2 regions of the Chryseobacterium sp. FR054 genome follow, and region 2 is predicted to be linked to the other one. Evidence: riboswitches for the same ligand, from Rfam matches in the RefSeq annotation. Region 2 holds a riboswitch; the other holds the start of a gene.

Region 1 (11,380 bases), 150 kb from region 2:
CCTTGATGGGATATTGAAATAATAAAAATCTACCAATGGATTAGCTGGTGAGGAATCAATAATGTATCACAATCCTGATTATTGCCATATTCTTCATTGCTGATTGATTGAATGAGAAAAAAGAGTCCCAACGGGACGATTTAGCAAAAGATAGGATGAAGTCCTGTCAGAACAGCCATAGGAATAAACCTGTCAGAAAAAACAAAAAAATATGGAAAACTTAGATAACGAAAACTTAGAAATTAAAAGTTCTATTAATCTTAATAAAAGTGAAGACCAGTTTCAGTCCAGAATAGATATGATTGAACTTCGCGCAAGCCTGGATAAAGTAAAAACGGAGATCGGAAAAGTCATTGTAGGACAGGAAAACATGATTGAACACCTTCTGGCTGCACTTTTATCAAACGGACACGTTCTGATCGAAGGCGTTCCGGGAGTGGCAAAAACAATTACAGCAAAATTATTGGCAAAAACCATCGATGTGGGATTCAGCAGGATTCAGTTTACTCCTGATCTTATGCCTTCAGATATTTTGGGAACTTCAGTTTTCAGTGTGAAAAACTCTGAATTCGAATTCAAAAAAGGACCCATCTTCTCCAATTTTATCCTAATTGATGAGATCAACCGTTCTCCGGCGAAAACCCAGGCTGCACTGTTTGAAGTGATGGAAGAAAGACAGATTACAATGGACGGTACCCGATACATTATGGATGAACCTTTCCTGGTCGTTGCTACCCAAAACCCGATTGAACATGAAGGAACTTACAGACTTCCTGAAGCCCAGCTGGATCGTTTCCTGTTTAAAATCAATGTAGGCTATCCTAATCTGGAACAGGAAATCGCCATCATTAAGAATCAGCACGAAAGCAAAAAAGAAGACAAAACAGAAGGCGTTAACCGTGTAATTACCGCTGAACAGCTGAAAAATTACCAGCATCTCGTAAAAGAGATCATTGTAGAATCCCAGCTGATGGAATATATTGCTAAAATTATCATCAATACCAGGGAAAATCAGTTCCTCTATCTCGGTGCCTCTCCGAGAGCCTCTCTTGCTCTGCTTACCGCTTCAAAAGCCTTTGCTGCATTAAGGGGAAGAGATTTCGTAACGCCGGAAGATATTAAAGAAGCCAGTTATGCCGTATTGAGACACAGAGTGATCGTTTCTCCGGAAAGAGAAATGGAAGGTCTTACCGCCGATGAAATTATCCGCCAGATTTTAGAAGGAATAGAAATTCCTAGATAGGCAGCAGGTAATAGTTAGCAGACAGCAGTTGATGGAGAGCCCTGATTTAATTAAAGTACAAAATATTACATATGACAAATTTTAAAGAGCTTTTGGTTTGGAAGAAGTCTGTTCATTTTGTTACTGAAATTTATAGAATTACTGATGCTTTTCCCAAAACTGAAATCTACGGATTACTATCACCAATAAGAAGAGCGGCAGTTTCTGTACCTTCCAATATTGCAGAGGAAAATTCGAGACAAAGTAAACCTGATTATTTACAATTTTTAAAAATATCAAGAGCAAGTTGTGCAGAAATAGAAACCCAATTAATAATTTCAAAAAATCTCAATAATGTTAAACGGGTTAACCAATTCCTTAAACCAATAATATATATTTATCTATAACCTATAACCTATAACCTATAACCTGCAATCTGCTTCCTGTAAACTAATGAAGAACCTATACATCAATACCCGTTTTTTCTTTGCACTCATCGGAGTGGGGATCCTGTATGTTCTGGCATTTTTCTTTCCTTTTCTGATGACCATTGCCCATGTTGCGCTGGTGATTTGTTTTCTTGCAGCTATGGTAGATTATCTGCTGCTGTTTAATCAGAAAAACGGGCTTCAGGCACAAAGAATACTTCCGGAAAAACTGTCAAACGGTGATGAAAACTTCGTCAAAATCGATATTAAAAACAATTACGGTTTTAAGATCAGTACCAAAATTATTGACGAAATCCCTTTCCAGTTCCAGAAAAGAGACTTTTTAATCCGGAAAACAATCGATCCCGGAAGAAATACCTATTTCCAGTACAGCCTGGAACCCAAAGAAAGAGGGGAGTACCACTTTGGAGGTCTGAATATATACGCATCTTCACCTCTGGGGCTGGTGGCTAAAAGATTCAGCTTCCAGAAAGATGCCATGCTGCCTTCTTATCCCTCTTTTGTACACCTTAGAAAATATGAACTGATGGCTTTGCAGAGCGAATTTATGCTGGGTGGAATCAAAAAAATCAGAAAACTGGGGCATACTATGGAATTTGAGCAGATCAAAGAATATGTTCCCGGAGATGATATAAGAACCATCAACTGGAAAGCCACTTCCAAAGCGAACCGGTTAATGGTCAACCAGTTTCAGGATGAAAAATCACAGCGTATATTCATCCTTATTGATAAAGGACGGACGATGAAAATGCCGTTCAACGGACTGAGTCTGCTGGATTATTCCATCAATGCGGCAATGGCTTTGTCACACATCATTCTCAGGAAAGGAGACCGTGCCGGAATGATGACCTTTTCAAAGAAAACCGAAAATAAAGTGGCTGCGGAAAACAAATCAGGACAGCTGAGAAAAATATCAGAAGCACTTTACAACATCAAAACAGATTTTTTTGAAAGTGATTTCAACCGTCTTTATCAGGACGTAAAATATTCCCTTAACCAGAGAAGTCTCATACTGCTTTTTACAAACTTTGAAACACTGGACGGCCTGAACCGCCAGTTGAAATACCTCCGTGGAATTGCTAAAAATCACCTGCTGGTAGTCGTCTTCTTCAAAAACTCAGAACTTCAGACCCTGATCCATAAAAATCCTGAAAACATGCAGGAAATCTATGATGAGGTTATCGCCGAAAAATTTGAATTCGAAAAAAAACTCATCATCCAGGAATTACGCAAATACGGAATCTATACCGTTTATACTCTTCCTGAAAATTTAAATATCGATGTTATCAATAAATATCTGGAGATAAAAGCGAGAGGAATTTTATAACTTTGCGATAAGCAATAAGCAATAAGCAATAAGCAATAAGCAATAAGCAATAAGCAATAAGCAATAATGAAGATAACACTGAACAGAATAAACGACGATTTTCTATTTGAATGTACCAACTCCCAGGGAAATTCCATCCTTCTGGACAATACTTCACAACCCGGAGCAAAAGGAGTTTCTCCAATGGAAAGTGTTCTGATGGCCGTTGCCGGATGCAGCGGTATTGATGTAGTATCCATCCTGAAAAAACAGCGTCAGGAAATTACAGGATTCCAGGCAGAAGTAGAAGGGGAAAGAGTTCCCGTAGAAGATGCCAAACCATTCAAAGCCATCAAAGTAAAATTTCTTCTGGAAGGAAATATAGATCCTAAAAAAGCTTTAAAAGCAGCCCAGCTGTCTTTTGAAAAATACTGTTCCGTATCCAAAACACTTGAGCCGAATGTAGAAATCGGATACGAAGTTCTTGTAAACGGAGAAAAAATATAATTTAATATTCTAAACACAAAAAACCGGACAATCTATCCGGTTTTTTTATTACTCATCACCCATTACTGATTGTTCATTAAAAAGTAAGTCTCGGCTTGAGCAGTTTGGCTACCGTGGCAGTCCATCCCGTCTGATGGGAAGCACCTACACCCCGGCCGTTGTCCCCGTGGAAATATTCAAAGAAAGTAATATAATCCTTAAAATGTTCATCATAATTGAACTTGGCATTTCCACCGTTGAAGGCGCGCTGCCCGTTTTCATCCTTTAAAAATATAGAACAGAGCCTGTGACTGATGTTTTGGGCCACTTCATCCAGGTTTCTCTTATCTCCGCTTCCGGTAGGGAATTCCACCTTTAAGCTGTTGCCATAATAAAAATGGAAACGCTGTAAACTTTCCACGATCAGGAAGTTGATCGGGAACCAGATCGGCCCTCTCCAGTTACTGTTGCCGCCAAACATCCTGCTGTCACTTTCTGCCGGAGTATAATACACCACATTTTCAGATCCGTGTACAGAAAATACAAACGGGTTTTCCTCGTAAACTTTAGACATTGCCCGGATTCCGTAAGTACTCAGGAATTCCTTCTCGTCAAGCATCCGGGTTAAAACTTTCGTCAGCCTGTTCTTACGCAGAATACTCATCAGGTGCTTTCTGCCATGCCCTTCCTCATCCCAGTGCGAAACAAGTTTGGTAAGTTCCGGCTTATTCTTTAAGATCCACTCCATTCTGCTTCTGAAATTAGGCATCTTCTCCAATAATCTGTGATCAACAATCTCCACAGCAAACAAAGGAATCAGTCCCACGATGCTTCTTAACCGTAATGAAACACTTTCCCCGTTGCCAAGCTGAAGCACGTCATAAAAGAAACCGTCTTCCTCATTCCACAGACCTTCTTTGCCGTCTCCGAGGTTTTCCATCGCTTCAGCGATATACAGATAATGTTCAAAAAATTTAATGGCCATATCTTCATAAACCTGGTAATATTGGGCAAGTTCCATCGCAATCCGCATCATATTCAGCGCATACATCGCCATCCAGCTTGTTCCGTCCGCCTGCTCAAGATGCTGACCGTCTTTCAGTTCCATATTTCTGTCGAAAGCTCCGATATTATCAAGTCCCAGAAATCCACCCCCGAAAATATTATTCCCGCTTTTATCCTTCCGGTTTACCCACCAGGTAAAATTAAGGAGCAGTTTCTGGAATACCTTCTCAAGGAATAAAAGATCGGGTTTGCCGTTTTGTTTTTCATCAATTTTGAAAACCCTGAAACAGGACCAGGCATGTACCGGGGGATTTACATCACTCATATTCCATTCGTAGGCAGGAAGCTGCCCGTTCGGATGCATATACCATTCCTTCGTAAGCAGAAGAAGCTGTCCTTTTGCAAACTCAGCATCGATAATAGAAAACGGAACACAGTGAAACGCCAGATCCCAGGTTGCATACCACGGATATTCCCATTTATCAGGCATCGAAATAATATCCTTATTGTGAAGATGATTCCACTCCGTATTCCTTACATATTCATTAAAATTTCTCGGAGCATCAAAATTGGGATCACCTTTCAGCCACTTTCCGATGTTGTAATGATAAAACTGCTTGTTCCATAAAAGCCCGGCAAAAGCCTGTCTCTGTACATTTCTTTCATCTTCATCAGTGGTATCATTCTGAATTTCATTATAAAATTCATGGGTTTCCGCAATCCTTGTATTGAAAATTTCATCAAATAATTCAAAAGGTTCATCCGTTTCCTCCGGACACAGTCTGAAGTCAAAAGTTTTGGACTTTCCCGCTTCGATGATTTCATCAATTAAAAAAGAAGCTTTGGTTCCCTTCTTTTCCGGATTTACAGTATTGCTTCCATAGATAACAAAATCATTAATGCCATCTTTAAAATAGGTATTTTCAGCATGAGGAGCGCCATACAGTTTGGAAGTGTTGGTTTCATTATCACAGAAAACACTCTGTGCATCCGTATTTCTTGAATAAAACTTTTTAATTGAAATACTGTCGTGCCCAATATCAATAGATCCGTCACCGGATGCATTCAACTGGCCTTTGTAGGTATTATAGCCCCATTTCCAGTTATTTCTGAACCAGGCGGTAGGCATTATTACAATCGGGGCAGCATGCCGGCTTCTGTTACAAACCGTTACCCTCGCAAGAATATTATTGTGATCAGCCTTACAGTATTCAATAAAAATATCAAAATACTCATCATTATCAAAGATTCCCGTATCAAAAATTTCATATTCCGGCTCCTTCTTACTGCGTCTTCCGTTCTCTGTAACAAGCTCATCATACGGAAACGCATTGATCGGGTACTTATACACCATCTTCATATAGCTGTGAGTAGGCGTATTGTCCAGGTAATAAAAAATTTCCTTAATATCCTCCCCGTGATTTCCCTGAGGATTACTCAGCCCGAAAAAACGTTCCTTAACGATCTTATCTTTCTTATTCCAGAAAGAAAATGCAAAACAGAAAAGCTGCTTTACATCAGAAATTCCGGCAATACCTTCTTCCCCCCACCGGTAAGCATAGCTTTCGGCATTGTCATGGTTGGTGAAATTCCAGGCATTTCCGTTAGGGCTATAATCTTCCCGTACATTTCCCCATTGCCGGTTGCTTACGTATGGACCCCAGTTTTTCCATTGTATATTTTGTAATCTTTCCTTTTCAACAGTCATATCTCATCATTTTTTTTCAGCACGAAGGTAGTTTTTTTGAAAAATAATTCCAATTTTTTTCATCTGAACAATCCTTAACACATCCCTGAAACTCTTCTGTTTATAGGCTTTTTTAATATTAAATAAAATTTTTTTAAATATTTAAAAGAAAAGAACTACCTTTGCACCATTCGATCATTCAAATATTGAAAATGTTATCAAGAAAGGTTGAGGGATTAGACCCGATGAAACCTTAGCAACCCTTTGCGCAAGCAGAGAAGGTGCTACGTTCTACCAAGATTATTTTGGACAGATAACTTACTGAAGTTCTTTTCAGCCATTTCCTGTGGCATTTTCAATTGTATTAAAATAATAGAATTGAAAACAGAACTAAACTATATTAATCTTTCGTATCAGACATATTCCCAAAAAGAATACAACATCCCGCTGACCTATCAGATCTTCGGGAAAGACCTGTTTACAGCCCCGATTATTCTTATCAATCATGCCCTTACCGGAAACTCAGATGTATCCGGTGAAAAAGGCTGGTGGAAACAGCTGGTAGGAGAAAATCAGGTGGTTGATACCCGTCAGTATACTGTTCTGTGCTTCAATATTCCCGGAAACGGATATGATGATTTTTTAATTGACGATTATGAAGACTTTACACCATCAGATATAGCCAATATATTCCTGAAAGGGCTGGAAGCTTTACAGATCAGAAAACTATATGCCATTATCGGAGGTTCACTTGGTGGAGGAATTGCCTGGGAAATGCTTGCCAAGCGGCCTGAGCTGGCAGAAATATGTATTCCCATAGCCTGCGATTACAGAACCCACGACTGGCTTCATGCACAGTGCCTCGTCCAGAAATTCTTATTGAACAGCCAGGATGAACCTTTACAAAAAGCAAGAATTCATGCCATGTTGTGTTACAGAACTCCACAGTCATTGAACAGCAGATTTCAAAACCACTATGATCAGGAAAAACAAAGACTGAAATCAGAAGATTGGTTAATATATCATGGGAATGTATTAAACGAAAGATTTAGTTTAAAAGCTTATAAACTGATGAATCATTTACTGATGAATATTAATGCAGATGAAACCGCACTGGAGAAAATACAGGCACGAATGCACATGATCTCCGTAGATACAGACCTCTTCTTTCCAGCTTCCGAAATCCGGACGTGCTTTGAAAATTTAAAAAAGACAAAGAAGAATATTTCTTATCACGAGATCCGGTCTATACACGGGCACGATGCCTTCCTGATGGAATATCAACAATTAAATAATATCATTAAAAACATTTTATAGAGAAATGAAAAATGCTAACGAAATAAAATTTTTAAAAAACAGATCAATCGTCAAATTTGAAGGAGAAGATTTCCTGGGAGAAATAGGAATTGACGGACGAATTTTTAAAGCGCTTACCTTAGCACGCATCAGTGTAGGCGTAATCTCTCAGCAAGCCATAGAAAACGGGATTTCTATTCTTGTTCACGAAAGTGATGCTGAAAAAGCAGTAGCCTGCCTTATCGATGAATTTGAAGCAGAAAGAAAATCAGGAAAAGTCTCACAGATTTATAGTATCAATAACGTTTCTGTAATAGGATTTGTAGCGGAAGACTTCAACAAGGTCTTTGCAGAACTGGCGAGAAACAACGTCTTTCCGTTACTTTTAAATCAGGTGGCAGGCGAAAATAGGGTGAACATTGTCGTAACTTCTTCACAGGATGAAAAAACCAAAAATATTATAGAATCTGAAATATTCAAAAAACCAAAGACCGTTCATCTGGCAATTATTGGTCACGGTAACGTTGGGAAAACCCTGATAGAACAGGTTCTGGAATCTTCAGATGAAATTAAAAGACGCAAAAAAATAGATCTTAAAGTAGTTGCTGTTGCCAACTCAAAGAAAATAGCTTTCAATAAAAAAGGTTTTGATTCGAACTGGAGAGATGAGGTCCTTGCCGCAGAACATTCGTCAGACGTTCAGGAGCTGATCAGTTTTTCCAGAGAAAACCAGCTGGAGAACCTTATTGTTGTGGATAATACAGCAAGTAAGGATTTCGTTAAAAACTATCATACCCTTGCTGAAAACGGTTTCGATCTGGTTTCTTCCAATAAAATATTCAATACCCTTCCCATCGAAGAATACCGTAAACTAAGATATACGTTAAGCAAAAACAACAGACGTTATCTGTACGAAACCAATGTAGGGGCAGGCCTTCCATTAATTGATACCATCAAGCTGCTGCACCTTTCAGGAGAAAATATCACAAGAATAAAAGGAGTATTCTCCGGAACACTGAGCTACGTCTTTAATAATTTTTCTTTGAGAAACGATAAGTTTTCAACAATTATCAGCGAAGCGTTGGAAAAAGGTTACACAGAACCGGACCCGAGAGAAGATTTATCAGGAAATGATGTAGCAAGAAAACTACTGATCTTGGCAAGAGAATTAGATTTAATCAACGAATTTGAAGATATCAGTATTCAGAACCTGGTGCCGGAAAGCTTACTTTCAGTTTCAAAAACAGAATTCCTTTCGAGACTTGACGAACTGGATGAAGAATATCAGAAGATCAAAGAAAATCAGGAACCCGGCCATGTATTGAGATATGTCGGTGATTTGCACGGTGACCTGCAGAAAGATAAAGGCGAATTGGATGTAAAACTGATCTCTGTTCCTGCCACTTCAGCATTGGGACAGTTAAAAGGCTCAGATTCCATCTTCGAAATCTACACAGAAAGCTATGGCGAAAATCCTATCGTCATCATGGGGGCCGGAGCCGGAGCACAGGTAACCGCAAGAGGTGTCTTCGGAGATATTTTAAGAGTAAGTGAAACCAAATAATTAATGTAATAATAGATCAATGTAACAATGTAGCAATGTAACAGTTTACCAATATAATGATCGTTACCGTTGTAGTTATTTTGAGCCAAATGCAGAGTTTTGTTATCATCCATTATTACACTGCTATAACCGATATATTAATTACCAGGAAGAGTCCCGAAGGGACGATTTAGCCCAGGATAGAACGCAGTCCTATCTATCAAAATTACCCAAATTATTAAAATTGTCAAACAATCCCAATATATATAATGCAGCACCATTCGTGCTACACGACCAAAATTAAAACTATATGGAGAATTTCGAAACATCAGCCATAAGAACCCAGACCGAAAGGTCCCAGTTTGATGAACATTCCACGCCGTTATACCTTACATCCAGCTTTATTTTTCAGGATGCGGAAGATATGAGAGCGAGCTTTGCCGAAGAAAAACCAAAAAACCTATATAGCCGTTTCTCGAACCCTAACGTCAGCGAATTCACAGAAAAGATCACTAAAATGGAAGGTGCAGAAGCAGGATATGCATTCGCAACAGGAATGGCAGCTATATACTCCACATTTGCAGCCTTGCTGAACGCGGGAGACCATATTGTAAGCTGTCAGTCTGTTTTCGGATCTACTCACACATTGTTTACAAAGTATTTCCCGAAATGGAATATCGAGACCACCTATTTTAAAGCAGAAGATGCAGAAAATGTAGAACAGTACATACAGCCTAATACAAAGATCCTGTACCTTGAAACCCCTACCAATCCGGCTATTGAGATTCTTGATCTCGAATTCTTCGGACAGATTGCCAAAAAACACAATCTGATTTTCATTGTAGATAATTGTTTTGCAACACCTTACCTTCAGCAGCCTGTCAAATATGGTGCAGATATTGTTGTACATTCTGCAACGAAGCTGATTGACGGACAGGGAAGAGTATTAGGGGGTGTAGCAGTAGGGAGAGAAGATCTGATCAGGGAAATCTATCTTTTTGCAAGAAATACAGGGCCGGCAATGTCACCTTTCAATGCATGGGTATTGTCAAAAAGTTTGGAAACATTGGCGATCCGCGTAGAAAAACATTGTGAGAATGCATTGAAAGTGGCAGCGTTTTTAGAAAGCCACCCCAATGTAGAATTAGTAAAATATCCTTTCCTGCCATCTCACCCAAGCTATGAAATTGCAAAAAAACAGATGAAGCTGGGCGGAAATATCGTAGCGTTTGAAATTAAAGGAGGAATTGAGGGAGGAAGAAACTTCCTGGATAAGATAAAAATGTGCTCTCTTTCTGCCAATCTTGGTGATACAAGAACGATCGTAACACACCCTGCATCAACCACTCACTCAAAACTGACAGATGAAGAACGGAACGAAGTGGGAATCACCGCAGGCCTGGTACGCTGTTCAGTAGGTCTGGAATACGTAGATGATATTATCGCAGATCTAAAGCAGGCATTAGACTAATTCAATAAACAGAGCCCCGAAGGGGCGATTTAACAAAGCATAGGACGCAATCCTATGCTCTATCAAAAAAATATGAAAAATTCAGAACAATTATATAAAGCCCTATCCGAAAGAATATTAATTCTCGACGGAGCTATGGGAACCATGCTTCAGCGGTACAGATTCGAAGAAGAAGACTATCGTGGAGAACGTTTCAGAGACTGGGAACATCCTGTAAAAGGAAACAATGACCTTCTTTCCCTTACACAGCCTCAGGCCATTGAAGAAGTACACAGAAAATACCTGGAAGCAGGAGCAGATATTATTGAAACCAATACCTTCTCCGGAACAACCATTGCAATGGCAGATTATCATATGGAAGAACTGGTATATGATCTTAATTATGAATCAGCAAAAATTGCCAGAAGAGTATGTGATGAATTTACCGCCCGTAATCCTGATAAACCAAGATTTGTTGCAGGATCCATTGGTCCTACCAACAGAACGGCAAGCTTAAGCCCGGATGTGAATGATCCCGGTTACAGGGCAATTACTTTTGAAGAGCTTAGACTAGCCTATAAACAGCAGTGTGAAGCCTTGCTGGACGGAGGTTCGGATATTCTGCTGGTAGAAACCATTTTCGATACCCTGAATGCAAAAGCCGCATTATTTGCAATTGACGAGATTCAGGAAGAAAGAAATATTGAAATCCCGATCATGGTTTCAGGAACGATTACTGATGCTTCCGGGAGAACACTGAGCGGTCAGACGGCAGATGCATTCCTGATTTCAGTATCACACCTGAACCTGTTGAGCGTAGGATTCAATTGTGCACTGGGAGCCGACCAGCTGACACCTTACCTGGAAACACTGGCTCATAATTCAGAATTCTATGTCTCGGCCTATCCCAATGCAGGACTCCCGAATGCTTTCGGG
Region 2 (11,380 bases):
CTCTCATCAGTACAATATCCGCAATGAGATTGGCTTTAAATTTAAATTTGGCATATCTCAGCAGCCCTTCTCTTCCCGGAAGGCCGTCCCAGGAAAACAACTGGGTTCTTATGTCATTGGCATCAAAAAGATCTTTAAAATAAGGATCCGCCATAAAGCTGTAATAATAGCTTCCTGAAGAAGATACATCCAGATAATGGAACGCATAACTGGCATCCGACTGTTCCTGGTTTTGTCCGTGCCCCCAGATCCATTCTCCATTGCTGATATCATTGAATCCTTCTTTGTACTTTTCAGGAGTCATCAGAGGGAAGCCGTTTCTTGCCGTTCTTGCCGCTTCAGCTGCTTTGCTCCATTCCCCGGTATTCAGGTAAGTTCTTGCCAGAAGACCATTGACTACCGACCGGTCGATTTTATCTTTATTATTTCTGGTATAATTTTTCAGCAGGTTATCTGCCTCCGTCAGGTCACTTTTGATTAAAGTATAGATCTCTTCAAGACTTGCTCTTTTCTTCGGAACAGAATTAATTGTTGAAGGTTCCGTATAGACCGGAGCTGTTAAAGCCGATTTATCTTTGAGATAACTGAACTGGTAAAAGCTGGCCAGATTGAGATAACAGAAGGCACGAAGTGCTTTAGCCTGACCTTTCACCTGATCTTTTTTGGCCTGGCTTCCTTCCGTTCCGTCAATACGGGCGATCACATTATTCATATTGTTGATCGTGGAATACAGCATTGTCCAGATAAACTGCGGGCGGCCTGCCGTGCTGTTCACCATTTCAGCAAAAGCATAGGCCGTAGGAAACCCGTATTTATTGGTCAGTACAGCTACATCACTTCCCATTGCATCACTTGTTCTGAGTACCGTTGAGTACCCGATGTTCGCATAAGTTGTTCCGTCGTCATTGAATTTAGCCCAGGTTCCGTTAATTACGGTTTCTGCACTTTCGGCGGTTTTAAAAACTTCTTCACCACTGGCCTGATCCGTAGGAGCTGTTTCCAGTTCATTTTCGCAGCTGGTAAGAGACCATATAGCGATAAGGGCAAAAGATAAATATTTTAATTTTTTCATTGTTTCAATTTTAAGGGTTAAAGCGTTGCCTGAAGTCCGAAAGTTACCGTTCTCATGGCCGGATACCTGAAATAAGTGGTTCCGTCCAATGCCTGTTCAGGATCCAGTCCTTTATGCTTGTAGAATGTCAGCAGGTTTTCTGCCTGAATATAAATCCTGAATTTCTTCAGTCCCAGTTTTTCAAAATAATCTGAAGGAAGTGTATAGCCCAGATTTACGTTTTTAAGTCTTGCATATGATCCGGAGTACAGGAATCTGGACGAGCTTGAATTCCAGTTATTTGTTGTGGTGCTTAGAGAAGGTACGTCCGTATAAGGGTTATCCGGAGTCCACCTGTTCAGCATTTCGGCGCTCCAGGCCCGTCCGCCGGCACTTCCGTTGCTCATCAGGGATGTATAATCCGTATCCAGGATTTTTCCTCCTAAGCTGAAAGAAAGCAGGGCAGAAAAATCAAAGTTCTTATAAGCAATACTGGTGGTAATTCCCCCCGTTAATTTTGGCAATGCAGATCCCTGTGGGGTTTTGGTTGCTTTTCCGTATTCCGAAGTCGTTCCGTCTATTGTATTTCCGTTTTCATCCTGATAAATATATCTCCATAAAGGTTTTCCGGTAGCCGGATCTACCCCTTTCCATTCCTGGATAAAGAAATCATAGATAGACCCACCCTCCTGCATGCGTTTTGTTCCGCTGATAACGGTTCCTTTAGGAAGTTTAAGGATCTTATTCTTCAGGGTACTCAGATTTACATCTACATTCCATTCAAAATCATCATTTTTGATGGGGGTTGTGAAAAGTGAAAATTCAAACCCGGTATTCTGTATCGTTCCGATATTAGCCGGAAAATCACTGATCCCCAGTGAAGGAGCTGTCGGCATATTGAATAAAAGGTCCTGGCTCTTCCGTTTAAAATATTCTATATTTCCTTTGATCCTGTTGTTGAGGATGGCAAATTCAAGTCCTGCATTGAAATTAAGATTGGTTTCCCATTTTACGTCATTGGTTGCTGTTTTATTCAATACGGTTCCCGGTTCGCCGAGGTTATTGTAAAATTTATATAATTCCTGATAGGCATACAGTGTGCCCAGTTTATCATTTCCCTGGCCTCCGTAACTTGCCCGTAAAGTCAGCTGGTTAAAGAAGTTCAGATCTTTAATAAAGTCTTCGTTGGAAGCTTTCCATGAAGCTCCTACCGACCAGAATTTCCCCCATCTGTTATCTCCGTAAAAACGGGATGAACCGTCTGTTCTTGCTGATGCTGAAAGAAAATAGGTATTTTTAAAATCGTATTCAGCCTTTCCCAGGAAACTTAACAGCGTCAGCTTATCACTCTTTCCTGTAAAACTTCCCAACAAAGCTGCTGCACCCGGCTCATAGTAATATGGGAGAGAAAACTGGCTTCTGGACCCGGAAATCGTCTGGTAATCATATTTATAAAACTCCTGTCCTGCCAGGATATTGATATGATGCTGTCCGAATTTTTTATCATACGTCAGAATATTACTTGTGGTATAGGAGAATGTTCTGGAATTGGAACGGCTCACCGAACCTCCGGTTTCGGTCCCCTGTCCCAGGATCGGATTGGTGTAATAATGTCCGTTATAGTTCACCAGGTCTGCGGAGAAGCTTGATTTAAATTTCAGCTCAGGCAGGAAAGTGAAATCAAGGAACCCTTTTCCTGAAAAGTTATCTTCCCTGTTTTCATTTTTATCCAAAGGCAGTGTGGCTGCGAGGTTCTGGTTCTGAAGCGCATTACTCGGCCTGTATTTTCCAAAATCGAAAATCCTGTCTCCGGCTGCATTCAGTCTGTAACTTCCGTCCGGATTTCTTTCATAGTACGGATAAAAAGAAGGGACAGATCTTGCGGCCTGGATTACATTGCTCGCTTTGGAATCCGAAGAGGTAGGAGCCTGCTGAATACTGTTGGTATAGCTTAAATTCACCCCTACATTCAGCCATTTTTTTACTTCCGAATTGAGTTTTAAACGTGTGCTGTATTTCTTAAACCCGGATTCAATGGCAATTCCTTTATCATCCAGATACCCCAGTGAAAAGAAATAATTACTTTTATCACTTCCCCCGCTGACATCGAAATCAACCTGATTCCTGGAGGCCATTCTCTGAAGCACGTCTCTCCAGTCGTCATTCCACAAAGCTTTTGCTCCCGGAATAAGTTTACCGTCTGTTCCTACCGGATTCGGATATCCCGGCCCGTACGGATTGATCCCCAAAGAGGAAACCAGATTGTCCGAAGCCATCTGTGCAGCCTGCTGTAAAGAGATTTTATCAGATTTATACCCGTTTCTCAATGCCTCCCAGTACAACTGGAAATACTGATCTGTACGCACCTGTTCGTAATCCTTAACCGCTCTTCCGGAAAATCCCTGGCTGATATTGAAATTGATCTTTGCTTCTCCTTTTTTACCGGATTTGGTGGTAATGATGATGATTCCATTTGCACCCCTTGAACCATACAAAGCACTTGCCGTAGCATCTTTAAGTACACTGATGGATTCAATATCATTCGGACTGATAGAATTGATGTTTCCGTCAAAAGGAATTCCGTCTACCACAAAAAGCGGATCACTGGAAGCACTTACGGAACCGATTCCCCGTATTCTGATGGAAGCCGTGGAACCCGGTTGTCCTGAAGCACTTGCCGCCTGAATTCCCGGGACCTGTCCTTCCAGTGCCTTTGTAATATTGGTAACAGGTCTGTTGTTGATTTTATCACTGGAAATGGTAGCTACGGATCCTGTATAGCTGTTTCTTTTTGCCTTCCCATAAGCCACCACCACGACTTCATCAATTTCTTTTTCGCGGATCGTATCTTTTTTCAGTTTGGTTTCCTGCGCGTTTACACTGGCAATTCCCAGGAAAAATACAGCAACAGGAGGAATCCAGGCTTTAGAATTAATTAATTTTTTAGCAATCATAATCAATTTTGTTTATCATATATTAAAAATTTGCCCTTTGCAGAAAAGTCAGCAAAGGGCATCGATAAATACGATTAACCAAATGCTTATTTTTCCTTTAAAGGCTGAATGTAACACCTTGCACCGGGGCAGGTTGTTAAGATTTCACAGGGTCAGTTCCCTCCATCTTTCTTTATAAGCCGATCGAAATATGAGTGCAAATCTAAAAACAATTAGTCTACAAAACAAGTAGACTTATAAATTTTTAATGAAAATTTTTCAAAAATTAAGTTAATTTTTAATTAAAATACGCTACACCAAAGCATTACATCATTATCAATTATACAAACATGATAAATATCATTATGAATATCTCAATGAATAAAAAACTGAGATTAAGAAAGAAAACGCTTCATCAGCTGAACTAATCTTTCTAAATTTATAGAATGAAAATTTTAATTGTCAACGGACCCAATCTGAACCTGCTGGGCACAAGAGAACCGGAGATTTATGGAAATATCTCTATGGAAACCTGCTTTACAGAACTTAAAAATGAGTTCCCTGCTCATGAACTGGACTATTATCAGTCTAATACTGAAGGAGAAATTATCAACAGGCTGCAAAGAGATGATTTTGAAGCATTAATCATCAATCCGGGTGCCTACACACACTATTCTTATGCTATTGCAGACTGTTTAAAGAATATCAGGAAGCCGAAAACCGAAGTGCATATCAGCAATATATACAAACGTGAGGAATTCCGCCAGAAATCTGTAACTGCGGCCAATTGTGATGCGGTTTTATCCGGATTCGGAATGGATGGATATCGGTTAGCTATCCTTAGTTTAAAATAATTCCGGATGTAATATTTCGCCCGCTGATTCTGCAGATAATGCAGATTTTTTTAGATTAAGTGCATAATGTTGGTGTACGCAAAGTCGCAAAAACATTTTTATGCTGCATTAATAAGGTGCAATGATTTTATCTCCGATAAAATTGATACCGCCTATTTCATATAAACTTGCTGAAAATTTTTGATTTTCCTGCGCCTTAAAAACAATATAATAATTTAAAGTCTTTTGCGTCTCTTGCGTTTTCCAACCCACTTATAATGTAAAAAGCCCCATCTGTGATGAGGCTCTGTATTTGTACAATATCTGATTAGTTAGATAGTCTGTTCTTGCAATTGAGGTCCTGAAGCAATCAGTTTTCTTCCTTCTTCAGTATCACAGTACTGCTCAAAGTTTTTGATATATCTTGCAGCAAGGTCTTTTGCTTTTGTTTCCCACTCGGAAGCATTGCTGTATGTTTCTCTAGGATCAAGGATACCTTCGGAAACATTTGGAAGCTGTGTAGGAATTTCAAGGTTCATGACCGGAACTCTTGTTTTAGGCGCATTATCAATAGATCCATCAATGATCGCATCAATAATTGCTCTTGTATCCTTCAGAGAGATTCTGTTTCCTGTTCCGTTCCATCCAGTGTTTACCAGATAAGCTTTTGCTCCGTGTTCTTTCATTTTTCCGATCAGTGTTTTAGAATACATGGTCGGGTGAAGGGTAAGGAATGCTTCTCCGAATGCAGGAGAGAAAGACGGCTGAGGTTCAGTAATTCCTCTTTCTGTTCCGGCTAACTTGGAAGTATATCCGCAAAGGAAGTGGTACTGTGCCTGGTTATCATCCAAGATGGAAACCGGAGGAAGTACTCCGAACGCATCTGCGGAAAGATAAACGATCTTTTTAGCATGTCCTGCTTTTGAAGGAAGAACAATTTTATTGATATGATAAATTGGATAAGATACTCTTGTATTTTCAGTGATAGATCCGTCTTTATAGTCAGCAACACCGTTGTTTATGACTACATTTTCCAATAGCGCATCTCTTTTGATTGCTCTGAAAATATCCGGTTCTTTTTCTTCGGAAAGATCGATTACTTTAGCATAGCAACCACCTTCGTAGTTGAATACTCCGTTGTGATCCCAGCCGTGTTCGTCGTCACCGATAAGATATCTTTTAGGGTCAGCAGATAAAGTGGTTTTACCTGTTCCTGAAAGGCCGAAGAAAAGAGCTACATCCCCTTCTTCACCAACGTTCGCGGAACAGTGCATAGAAGCCATTCCTTTTAAAGGAAGATAATAGTTCATCATAGCAAACATACCTTTCTTCATTTCACCTCCGTACCAGGTACCTCCAATGATCTGAAGTTTTTCTGTAAGATTGAACATGATGAAGTTTTCTGAGTGTAATCCCTGAGCTTCCCAGTTCGGGTTGGTTGTTTTGGAACCGTTGATAACAGTGAAATCAGGTTCTCCGAAGTTCTCAAGCTCGTAGTGGGAAGGACGGATGAACATATTCGTAACGAAATGGGCCTGCCACGCTACTTCAACGATGAACCTTACTTTCAGTCTTGTATCTGCATTGGTTCCGCAGAAAGCATCAACAACATAGATTTTCTTAGCTTCGGCAAGCTGGTTCAGCACTAATCCTTTACAAGAGTCAAAAATTTCCGCTGTTGTAGGAAGGTTTACTTTTCCGTCCCAGAAAATCGTATCTCTCGTAACATCATCCTGAACAATATATCTGTCTTTAGGTGAACGACCTGTGAAAATTCCTGTTTTTACTGATACTGCACCAGATTCCGTAAGCTCAGCTTTCTCAAAGCCCTGATTTTCAGGAGACACTTCAGCCTGGTATAATTCCTCGTAAGAAGGGTTATATACCACCTCGTAATTTCCTTTAATCCCTAATTTCTCTAAATCCTGGATGATTTTAGCGTGTTTCATTTTACTTATATTTTCTATTTCTTTATTGGGTTCAACAAAATTAATATTAATTATTTGTTAAAGGTGGTTTAAATATAATGATATAAGTCAGAATGACAAATAAAAAAACAGGATTATAACCTGCTGATTATTAATTTATTATTTCAGACCATTCAAAAACACGGGTAAAACCTTTTCCCCAAAAATAGTCCTTAAAGCCTTCAAATTTGGTGCTCATTACAAAATCTCCGCCCCATGCACCCAGACTTTTAACAAAAACCGGGCAATCGGTGAAAAATTTATCCTTAACTGTGGGAATTTCAATGAAATCTGAAATTTTCTGCTCATGCAGCATCATGATTTCAGAAAACATTTCCAATTCACTGCATAATAAAACTTTTTTTGTTAAATCCGAAAATTCTTCAATAAGTTCCGGAGACTTTATTTTTGATTTGTAAAGGTTAATCCCTTCCCGGCTGTCCTGCTTCTGATTTAAGTGGATAAAAATAAGCTCATTTTTGAATGAAGGGTTAAAATCTGCTTTTTCGTACCAGATTTCAGGTTTATTTTTAAAAAGTACTGCTGATCTTTCTTTGGCTACGGCAATATCATATCCGCTTCCGCCAAGACTGATACTGTTTAGATGAAAAGGATCGATGCCGGACCATTCGGCGAGGTTATTCATTAAGGTTGAACTGCTTCCCAATCCGTAATCTGCGGGAAACTGAAGATTGGTCTTCAGATCATAGGAAGAATTGTTTTTGAACCGGGTCTCCGAAAGCTGCTGAACATTTTTCAGTGTTTTGAGGATAAATTCAGCGGCGGATGGCAGGTTAGTTTCAAGAATCTGCCAGTTTTTATAGCTGATAACTGCTTTCAGCCATAATTTATTCTGATGGTAGGCTTCCCAGATAATAAGGGAATTTCCATCATGCCTTTCTTTAAAAGAAAGCTCTTGTCCGAGCCGTGTTGGTACTGCTAAGACAAGAGCTCCGTCTATTGCGAAATATTCTGAAGTAAGCATAAGCTTTCCCGGTGAAAATATTTCGCCCATATTGTTTTTATTTAGATTGCTGAAGCCACTTCCACAGACGCATCAATTTTCTTGATCAGTCCCTGAAGGGTTTTTCCGGGACCAACTTCTACAAAATTGGAAGCCCCGTCTTTGATCATATTCTGAACGGACTGAGTCCATTTTACAGGTCCCGTAAGCTGAGCAATAAGATTCTGCTTGATCTCATCAGGATTGGTAATTGCCGTAGTGGTAATATTCTGGTAAACCGGAATAGTTGCTTTTCTGAATTTAGTTTTTTCGATAGCTGCTGCCAGTCTTTCCTGCGCCGGCTGCATCAAAGGTGAGTGGAACGCTCCGTTTACAGGAAGAAGAAGTGCTCTTTTTGCTCCTGCTTCTTTCAGTTTTGCACAGGCTTCTTCTACTGCCGGAGTTTCTCCTGAAATAACCAGCTGTCCCGGACAGTTGTAATTAGCAGGCACCACAATACCACTGATCTGTGCACAGATTTCTTCAACTTTAGCATCTTCAAGGCCTAAAATAGCAGCCATAGAGCTTGGATTGGCATCACAGGCTTCCTGCATTGCCTTAGCCCTTTCGGAAACCAGTTTAAGACCGTCGTCAAAAGAGAGAACTCCGTTGGCAACCAATGCTGAAAATTCTCCTAAGGAATGTCCTGCAACCATTTCAGCTCCAAGACCGTTTACTGCTTTCAAGGCAGCTACTGAATGTATAAATATAGAAGGCTGGGTAACCTCTGTTTTTTTAAGATCTCCATCTGTTCCGTTAAACATAATGGAAAGAATATCGAAACCTAAGATTTCATTGGCTGATTCCATCAGGTCTTTGATATCTTTTCTGGAATCATACAATTCTTTTCCCATTCCGACAAACTGAGAACCCTGCCCAGGAAATACAAGTGCTTTCATGTATTGAATTAAATATTATGCAAATATAAATATAATGTTAAAATAATTCTGTTAAAGAAACATAAATCATTTATGGTACCAATCTTATTACACGATAACCTGTATTTACATAAGCTCCGTTGGCTTTAGATTTTACAAACTCAAATTTGGTAGCCAGCTGGGTCTGTACTTTATTCATCTGCTTAAAGATCTCTCCTTTTCTGTTTTCTCTTGTCAGCATATCATTCACTACATCAAAACCTATGACAGCATATTTAGGAGGGGTTTTGCAGTATTTTGTTTTGTAGGCGGCAAGAATTTCCTTCTCAAAATTCCCATCGGTATTGATCTTTCTGTCCATCAGATATACAAGGCTTGCCTGGCTCAGTTCATCAACTTTCTTTTCGAAAACCGGAGAGTAATACATACTGAATGCTTTTACGCCCTGAACTTCTTTGGAAAGACCGATCATTTTAGCTGCAAACGCATCTCCTGCCGTATCACTGTTACTTGCCAGAATAGCAATAACCGGAGCAGACTGCCCTGTCATCATATTCTGATCCAACTGGATGTCTGCCGGTGAATTTACAATGATGATATTCGGATTTTTAACGGCTTTCTCCAAACCGCCTTTAATGTAGTCTGCCATTTCTTTTTTGTTATCGGCCACTACGTATATTTTCTGATCTGAATAAACAGATTTTACTTCTTCTACGATCTTATCAGCATAAGTCTGGTCATTGGTTTCCACGATGATCAGGTTGCTGTAATTATATAATTCCGGTGAATTGGCAAATGGTGCCACAACAGGAATTTTCTGATTTTTGGTAAAGTTGAGTACATCAATCACATTGGATTTAAAGAACGGGCCAATAATCAGGTCGGTATTATCCGGGTTGATCTGCGTCATTGAGTTTTTGAATGATGCTTCATTTCCGGAATCCACAATTTTGATATCCAGTTTCTGCCCTCCTCTTGCATTTCTCTCAATAGCTAGTTTAGCACCGGTAAGGAAATCCACAGCCATTCCCCTGTACTGGGTTTCATTGGTACTGTACCCGAATGGAAGCATTAACACGACGCTTAGTGCATCTCCGTTTTTCTTTACGTAAGCGGGGTCCTGTTTTTTTATCTTTAAAACCATTCCTGCTTTCAGCCCGTGAGAAAGGTCGGGATTAAGCGCAATAAGCTCGTCAATTGAGATTCCGAACTTATTGACGATGGAGAAAACGGTATCTCCCTGCAGAACGGTATAGGTAACGTAATCATCACCTGCTGCGGCAACAGATCCGGCTGAAGATCTTTCGTTTCCTGAGTCTATTTTTGCTTTCGGATTTACCGCTTCAGAAGGGGTTTCCGTATTTGATTTTTTAATGTTGATGGTTTCACCGGGTTTCAGACCTTTTGCCTCCAATCCCGGATTTATAGCAAAAAGCTCCTGCTGGCTGATACCAAACTGTTTTGAAATTCTGTAATAATTATCTTTGGCCTGAATGACATAAGTTCCCTGATCGGATGATCCCGTGGCCGCCGGCTTTTCAACGGATGTTTCGGCTGGCTTAGTGGCAGGCACAGTCTGCTGTCCGCCGCCATATTTTTTAATACTTTCAAGGGGCAGTACAATCTCATCACCGATCTTTGTGTGAGAATCCAGATCAGGATTCAGCTTCCGAAGGTCTGTTTCGGATATACGGTACTGTTTTGTAATTCCGTAGACGGTCTGTTTAGGCTGTAATACAATTTTACCTACCGGTTTTCCAAAATTGGGTGCAGGTTTTTCAACGAATGCAGGTTTGGATACCGGGGCAGTCTGTTTTTCAGCTTTCACCGTAAGAACATCACCGATAGCCAGCTTTCCGTCTTTGTGTTTAGGATTCAACTTTAATAATTCCTCTACAGTTATCCCGTACTTTTTAGCAATATTGTAAGGATTATCTCCTTTGGCAACGGTGTGTGAATTCTGGGCAGAGACACCCAAAACCATACATAAACCGGACAGAATAAAAAACCTCTTTATCATATCAGATACTTATAATTTACAAAAATACTCCTTTAAAATTAAATGGCAACAATTATTAATTTGGATTCTTGAACCACCATTTCTTCCAAACAATTTTCAAGCCATGCATACCCATAATCTGAAAAGAATACGCTGAAATTACAGACTCTCTCCTGCCAGGTCTTCGATGGATGTACGTCTAAAAACAGGTTTTCCAGTCTTTCCAGCAGTTCCTTCTGTTTTATCTTTTCAGCATGAAGAAGTCTTTTTTTCATTCTTCTGAAAGATTTCAGCTGTCTCACTTCTTCTGCTTTCACCATATTTCCAAAAGATTTCTCCGTAGTTTCGGCAACAGCTTTCAATTCTGAGAATCCTTTTTCCAGAAGCATTTCTTTTTCTTCCAGCAATTTTAAAACATTACTATCCTCTAAAATTTTCTGCCTGGTAATATCGGTAAAGTTTCCGAAAAATTCTTCGATTTTAAGATTCAGCCGTTCAATTTTTCCTAATGTTTTTTCCTTGAGAAAGAGCATTGAGTTTCTTGGAATCAAAACAGGAAACGGTATACTGACTGCTGAAAAGTAATCTTTGAGTTCAAGCCAGTACATGATTTCTGCATTTCCTCCTATATAGGCCAGATTGGGGAGCACTTTTTCCTGATAAACAGGACGCATGAGAGCATTAGGGCTGAATTTTTCAGGACAGTTTTCCAGTTC

What was found. A riboswitch is a leader RNA that binds a small molecule or an ion and turns the genes downstream of it on or off. The one in region 2 is predicted to bind S-adenosylmethionine.
Region 1: another riboswitch for S-adenosylmethionine. It lies ahead of AC106S_RS20815 (alpha/beta fold hydrolase); the one in region 2 lies ahead of AC106S_RS21565 (SusC/RagA family TonB-linked outer membrane protein).

The regions. Positions count from the first base shown of each region.
Region 1 is NZ_JBXDSA010000006.1:11,095-22,474, reverse strand. Features, by position in the region: gene AC106S_RS20845 (DUF4350 domain-containing protein) at 1-22, shown strand, start outside; gene AC106S_RS20840 (AAA family ATPase) at 212-1,243, shown strand; gene AC106S_RS20835 (four helix bundle protein) at 1,315-1,629, shown strand; gene AC106S_RS20830 (DUF58 domain-containing protein) at 1,676-2,998, shown strand; gene AC106S_RS20825 (OsmC family protein) at 3,065-3,484, shown strand; gene AC106S_RS20820 (MGH1-like glycoside hydrolase domain-containing protein) at 3,561-6,176, opposite strand; SAM riboswitch class I at 6,368-6,475, shown strand; gene AC106S_RS20815 (alpha/beta fold hydrolase) at 6,534-7,472, shown strand; gene AC106S_RS20810 (ACT domain-containing protein) at 7,477-9,015, shown strand; gene AC106S_RS20805 (O-succinylhomoserine sulfhydrylase) at 9,305-10,465, shown strand; gene AC106S_RS20800 (homocysteine S-methyltransferase family protein) at 10,538-11,380, shown strand, end outside.
Region 2 is NZ_JBXDSA010000006.1:163,275-174,654, forward strand. Features, by position in the region: gene AC106S_RS21560 (RagB/SusD family nutrient uptake outer membrane protein) at 1-1,072, opposite strand, end outside; gene AC106S_RS21565 (SusC/RagA family TonB-linked outer membrane protein) at 1,090-4,005, opposite strand; SAM riboswitch class I at 4,089-4,186, opposite strand; gene AC106S_RS21570 (type II 3-dehydroquinate dehydratase) at 4,431-4,838, shown strand; gene pckA (phosphoenolpyruvate carboxykinase (ATP)) at 5,150-6,766, opposite strand; gene AC106S_RS21580 (GYDIA family GHMP kinase) at 6,897-7,799, opposite strand; gene fabD (ACP S-malonyltransferase) at 7,811-8,686, opposite strand; gene AC106S_RS21590 (LysM peptidoglycan-binding domain-containing protein) at 8,757-10,685, opposite strand; gene bshC (bacillithiol biosynthesis cysteine-adding enzyme BshC) at 10,724-11,380, opposite strand, start outside.